2 regions of the Micromonospora sp. WMMD735 genome follow, and region 2 is predicted to be linked to the other one. Evidence: riboswitches for the same ligand, from Rfam matches in the RefSeq annotation. Region 2 holds a riboswitch; the other holds the start of a gene.
What was found. A riboswitch is a leader RNA that binds a small molecule or an ion and turns the genes downstream of it on or off. The one in region 2 is predicted to bind thiamine pyrophosphate.
Positions count from the first base shown of each region.

Region 1: another riboswitch for thiamine pyrophosphate. It lies ahead of thiE (thiamine phosphate synthase); the one in region 2 lies ahead of ACN268_RS14785 (ECF transporter S component).

Region 1 is NZ_JBMHMJ010000002.1:4,180,100-4,183,271, forward strand. It holds gene thiS (sulfur carrier protein ThiS) at 1-51, opposite strand, end outside; gene thiO (glycine oxidase ThiO) at 62-1,132, opposite strand; gene thiE (thiamine phosphate synthase) at 1,126-1,752, opposite strand; TPP riboswitch at 1,747-1,856, opposite strand; gene ACN268_RS17785 (ThuA domain-containing protein) at 2,194-3,172, shown strand, end outside.
Region 2 is NZ_JBMHMJ010000002.1:3,507,609-3,510,780, reverse strand. It holds gene ACN268_RS14790 (ABC transporter ATP-binding protein) at 1-745, opposite strand, end outside; gene ACN268_RS14785 (ECF transporter S component) at 779-1,369, opposite strand; TPP riboswitch at 1,445-1,550, opposite strand; gene ACN268_RS14780 (alpha/beta fold hydrolase) at 1,662-2,492, shown strand; gene ACN268_RS14775 (DUF6328 family protein) at 2,619-3,122, shown strand.

The sequences.
Region 1 (3,172 bases), 670 kb from region 2:
GGTCGTGCCGCCGGCCAGCTCGCGTCCGACGCCGTTGACGATCAGTCGCACGTCTTCCTCCTCAGTGGAACCGGTCGGCGGTGAAGGGGGTGAGCAGGGGGTCCGGCTGACCGGTGACGATCAGGTCGGTGATCAGGTCGGCGGTGACCGGGGTGAGCACGATGCCGTGCCGGTGGTGGCCGGTGGCGGCGAGCACGCCGGGCCGGCCGGGCAGCGGGCCGAGGATCGGCGCGTTGTCCGGGGTGCCGGGGCGCAGCCCGGCGGTCGCCTCGGTCAGCGCGTACTCGGCGAGTTCGGGGACGAGGTCGACGGCGGCCCGGAGCAGCCGCAGCACCGCCCCGGTGGTCACCTCGGTGTCGGTGCGTTCCTCGACGGTCGCCCCGAGCACCACCTCGCCGTCGTCACGGGGGACGAGGTAGACCGACTCGCCGTCGGCGTACCCCCGGATGACGTGCCGGAAGCCGGGCGGGCGGTGGTCGGGCGCGCGCAGCCGCAGCACCTGGCCCTTGACCGGGCGGACCGGTAGCCCGGTCAGCGCGGCGGCGCCGCAGCCGGCGGCGACCACGACGACCGGCGCGTCCACCTCGGCCAGTCGGGTCACCGCGCCGGGCAGCAGGGTCGCGCCGGCCCGTCCGGCGGCGACCCGTAGCGCGTCGACCAGCCGGCGCGGGTCGACCTGGTGGTCGCCGGGGGCGACCGCCCCGCCGCGCAGCCGGGGGGTCAGCGCCGGTTCGCGCTCCCGTAGCTGCGACGGGCGCAGCGCGCTGATCGGCAGCCCCAACCCCTGCTGGTACGACCAGAGCCGGCGTGCCTCGGCCAGGTCGTCCCCGGTCAGCCCGACGACGAGGGTGCCGTCGGTGCGGTAGCCGAACTCCGTTCCGGTGGCTTCGGTCAGTTCGGCGGCGAAGCCCGACCAGCGGGCGGCGGACGCGGTGAGCAGCCCGGTCAGTTCCCGTTCCCCGAAGTACGCCTCGGCGACGGGGGCGAGCATTCCGGCGGCGACCCGGGACGCGCCGGAGCCGGGGGCCGGGTCGTGCACGGCCACCCGCAGGCCCCGGGTGGCGCAGCGCCAGGCGATCGCCAATCCGACCGGCCCCGCGCCCACGATGGCGACGTCGGGCCGGGTCAGCACGTCAGCGCCGCGATCAGTTCGGCGGTGGCCCGGCCCGGGTCGGCGGCGGTGGACAGCGCCCCGACCACCGCCACCCCGTACGCCCCGGCGGCCCGCAGCGCCGGCACCGTGGCGACGGTGACCCCGCCGATGGCGATGACCGGCACGTCGACGGCCGCGACGACGGCGCGGATGCCGGCGGGGCCGATCGGGTCGGGCAGGCCGGTCTTGGTGGCGGTCGGGTGGCACGGGCCGACGCCCAGGTAGCTGGCCCCGGCGGCGACGGCCCGGGCGGCGGCGACCGGTTCCCGGGCGGTCGCGCCGAGCACGGCGGCGTGGCCGAGGACCCGGCGGGCCGCCGCGACGGGCAGGTCGTCCGCGCCGACGTGGCCGCCGTGGGCGTCCACCGCGAGGGCGACGTGCAGCCGGTCGTTGACCAGGCAGGTGGCCCCGTACGGGGCACACTGCTCGCGCACCCGTCGGGCCAGGTCGTACGCCTGCCGGTCGGTGGTGTGGTCGGTCACCCGGACCTGGACGACGAGGTCGGCGCGGGCCACCGGGAGGGCGGCCCGTACGACGGCGAGCGGGTCGCACCCGGGGCGGGTGTCGGTGATCAGATGCAGTCGGCCGAGGGACGGCACGGCAACTCTCCTCCCTGCGCCGGCATTACCCGGATCAGGTTCGACGGTCGGGGGCTCCCAGCCCCCCTCTCAGCCCGGTGTACCGGGCTCCCGTGGGTCACGTGCCTGTGACCGTACGACAGATCCGCTGATCCGCCAAGGGGTGTTAGATTGATCCAGGACCATCGATGCCTACTGTTTTGGGCTTGTATCCACATAAGCCGGAAAAGCGAGTCGCCGATACCGAATCGTTACATGCTCATGCCTTGCCGGAAACCAATCCAGCGGCGCTAATTTGTTCAACCGATCGACATTATTCCGGTGCGGAGCCTCGGCGTGGCCCGTACCTGATCGCCACCGGTGCGGACCTCGGCGGGCCCACACCGATCCGACCGGGGACGGTCTGCGGCGAGTCGTCCCCATGCCCCCACCACTGTCCAACGCGGACAAAAGGAGCATGGAGTGTCTCCATCCCGCCATCGCCGCGCACGTCGCGGTCCACTGGGTGCCGGTCTACTGGCCCTCTCCCTACTCGCCAGCGGCCTGATCGGCGGCACCGCCGCCCAGGCCGCTCCCGTCGCGCAGGCCCGGCCCCAGGCCGCACCCGCGCCGGCAGCGGCAGCCGCCGCCGAACCGTTCTCGGTCCTGGTCTTCTCCAAGACCGCCGGATTCCGGCACGACGCCATCCCGGCCGGCATCGCCGCGATCCAGAAGCTCGGCACCGAGAACGGCTTCACCGTCGACACCACCGAGGACGGAGCCGCCTTCAACGACACCAACCTGGCCAAGTACCAGGCGGTCATCTGGCTCTCCACCACCGGTGACGTGCTCGACGCCACCCAGCAGGCCGCGTTCGAGCGCTACATCAAGGCCGGCGGCGGCTACGCGGGCGTGCACGCCGCCTCCGACACCGAGTACGACTGGGCCTGGTACGGCAACCTGGTCGGTGCGTACTTCTCCGGCCACCCGGCCAACCAGCAGGCCACCGTCAAGGTCGAGGACCACGCGCACCCGTCGACGGCCGACCTGCCGGACCGCTGGTCCCGGTTCGACGAGTGGTACAACTTCCGCACCAACCCGCGCTCCAAGGTGCACGTGCTGGCCAGCCTGGACGAGAAGTCCTACAGCCCGGGTGCCGGCGCGATGGGCGCGGACCACCCCACCGCCTGGTGCCAGGACTACGACGGCGGTCGCTCCTGGTACACCGGCGGCGGCCACACCCAGGCGTCGTACACCGAGCCGGAGTTCCTCAGCCACCTGCTCGGCGGCATCCGCACCGCGGCCGGGGTCGAGAACGCCGACTGCGGCGCCACCAAGACCTCGAACTTCGAGAAGGTCACCCTCGACAGCAACACCAACAACCCGATGGAGCTGGACATCGCTCCGGACGGCCGGGTGTTCTACGCCGAGCGCGACGGCCGGGTGCAGATCGTCAAGCCGG
Region 2 (3,172 bases):
GCCGGGTCACCGTGGGGTGGCCGGGCACCCACACCCCTTCGGCGGCGAGCGTGGCCCCGTGCGCGGCGAATACCGCCTCCGGGGTCCCGTCGGCCCGGACCCCACCACCGGGGGTGAGCACCACCACCCGGTCGACCAGGGGGAGGGCGTCGGCGACCCGGTGTTCGACCAGGACCAGGGTGGTGTCGGGGTCCAACGCGCCGGCCACCGCCGTGCGGACCAGGTCCGCGCCGGCCGGGTCGAGGTTGGCGGTGGGCTCGTCGAGCAGCAGCAGCCCCGGCCGCAGCGCCAGCACGCCGGCCAGGGCGAGCCGCTGCTGCTCGCCGCCGGACAGCGCCGCGGTGGGCCGGTCCCGGTGGTACGGGAAACCGACCCGACGCAGCGCCTCGTCCACCCGGGGCCAGATCTCGTCGCCGGGTACCCCCCGGTTCTCCAGGCCGAACGCGACGTCGTCGCCGCAGCGGGCCATCACGAGCTGGGACTGCGGGTCCTGGAAGACGGTGCCGACCCGCTCACGGGCCTTGGTCGGGTCGAGGCCGTCGATCTCGACGGTGCCCTCCTGCTCGCCGGAGTCCGCCGGCAGCAGCCCGGCCAGTGCGGCGAGCAGGGTGCTCTTGCCGGCCCCGGACGGCCCCAGCAGCAGCACCCGTTCCCCGTGGTCGATGCGCAGGTCGACCCCGCGTACCGCCCAGGCCCGCCGCCCGGCGTGCCGCCAGCCGAAGCCGACCAGCCTCACCCCGGCCACGCCACCGACCCCTCCCCGCTCGCCACCGCGGGGTCAGACGAGCTTGCGGTCGCGGGCGGCGGGGAACCGGTCGAGCACCCCGGTCTCGGCGAGCGCCCGGGTCAGGTACCAGCCGCCGACCCCGGCGACGACGGCGGCGCTGAGCACGGTCAGTGCCGCGTACGGCAGGCGGTAGCTGACCAGGGCGTACTCGGCGTTCCAGACGAAGAAGTCGAACAGGGCGGCGCTCAGCCCGGTCATCGCCCCGGCGAGCACCGCCACCGGCAGCCGGTACGTCCGGTAGCGGAACGCGGCGAAGGCCAGTTCCGCGCCGAGGCCCTGGATCAGGCCCTGGACGATGGTGACGCCACCCCACTCCGCACCGAGCAGCGCGGAGACGGTGGCGGCGACCGCCTCGCAGAACAGGGCCGCCCCCGGCTTGCGGATCACCAGGCCGCCGAGCACGGCCGGGACGAGCCACACCCCGTACATCACGGCCTGGCTGGCCGGTGCGGCGGCGAATACCGGGTCGACGGCCTTCCAGACCAGGCCCCAGGCCCAGAAGATGACCCCGAAGGCCACGGCGATCACGGCGGCGACCACGATGTCGATCGTGCGCCACCGGTTGGTGGTGGTGTGCTGCATGTCGGTGCTCCCAGTCCAGCGATCGAACCAGGAGAAGACGCACGCCGCGCCCGGCGGCAGCCGGACGGCGGCGCGGCTGGAGGTCGACCGAACTCCCTGCGCTGGCATTACCCAGATCAGGTTCGAGGGTCTGCGGGCGGTGCCCGCACTCTCAGCGCTGTGCGCTCCCCTGTCGGATGTGAAGTTGTCTCGGCAGACGCTAGCACCGACCTGCGGCAACGGCCCAGCAGGTCATGGTTCCCGGCATTCGACGCCCGGGCGGGGGTCCGGGTCGCTGGGTAGGCTGACGATCATGCGGGTGGCGGCGCGGGGACTGACGTTCGACGTACGGGCCGGTGGCCCGGAGGGCGGCAACGTGGTGCTGCTGCTGCACGGCTTCCCCCAGCACGGTGGGGAGTGGGACGCGGTGGTGCCCGCCCTGCACGCCGCCGGGCTGCGCACGTACGCACCCGACCAGCGGGGTTACTCGCCCGGTGCCCGCCCGACGGAGGTGGCCGACTACCGGCTGCCGGAGCTGGTCGCCGACGCGGTGGCGGTGCTGGACGCGCTGGACGTCGAGGCCGCGCACGTGGTGGGGCACGACTGGGGCGCGGTCGTCGCCTGGGCGTTGGCCGCAGGGCACCCGGAGCGGGTGCGTACCCTCACCGCGGTCTCGGTGCCGCATCCGGCCGCCTTCGGGTACGCGCTGGCCACCGACCGCCGGCAGCGGGCGCGCTCGGCGTACATGGCGTTGTTCCGCCGGGCGGGCCTGGCGGAGAAGGTGCTGCTGGCCGGGCGGGGGGTGGTGCTGCGCCGGCTGCTGTCCGGCGTCGGCGACCCGGCCCGGGTGGCCGGGTACGCCGGGCCGCTGCGGACCCCCGGCGCGTTGACCGGGGCCCTGAACTGGTACCGGGCGATGTCGGGGCGGGACATGAAGGCGGTCGGTCCGGTGGGCGTGCCGACCAGCTACGTGTGGAGTGACCGGGACGTGGCGATCGGGCGGGCCGCCGCGCAGGCGTGCGTCCGGCACGTGTCGGGGGAGTACCGGTTCGTGGTGCTTCCCGGGGTGACCCACTGGATTCCCGACGAGGCGCCGGGCCCGTTGGCCGAGGCGATCCTGGCCCGGGTGCGCGGGTCGGCCTGACGCTGTCGGCGGAGCGGCCCGATCGGGGTTCGTGAATCGGTTTCGGGCGGTTGCGGATCGGGCACAGGCGTTGCTGCCGACGGGGGGTGCCCCCGTCGGTCGTACCGTCTGAACCGGAGGTAACGCGTGTCGAAGGAATCCGAGAAGCAGCGATGGCAACGCAACTTCGCCGATCTGCTCCAGGAACTGCGGGTCGCCCAGACCGGCGTGCAGATCCTCTTCGCCTTCCTGCTGACCCTGCCGTTCAGTAACGGGTTCACCCGGACCAGCGAGTTCCAGCGGGACGTCTACATCCTGGCCCTGCTGTCCGCCGCCGCGGCCACCGCGATGATCATCTCGCCGGTCGCCTTCCACCGGGCGCTGTTCCGCCAGGGCCGCAAGCCGGAACTGGTCCGCTTCGCCCACCGGATGGCCTCCGGTGGGTTGGCCTTCATGCTGGTCGCGATGGTGAGCGCGGTCCTGCTGATCGCCGACTTCGTGCTCGACACCGGCATCGCCGTGGTGCTCACCGTGATCACCGGCCTGTGGTTCCTGACCTTCTGGGTGATCCTGCCGTTCGCCCGGCGCAACTGGGGCGAGGACGACATCGACGACGACGATGACGACCCGGTGGTGCTGAGCGGCGACTGATCCCGTTCGTCGGGTGGTGCGACGAGTGCGGTGGGCCGGGGGTCCACCCG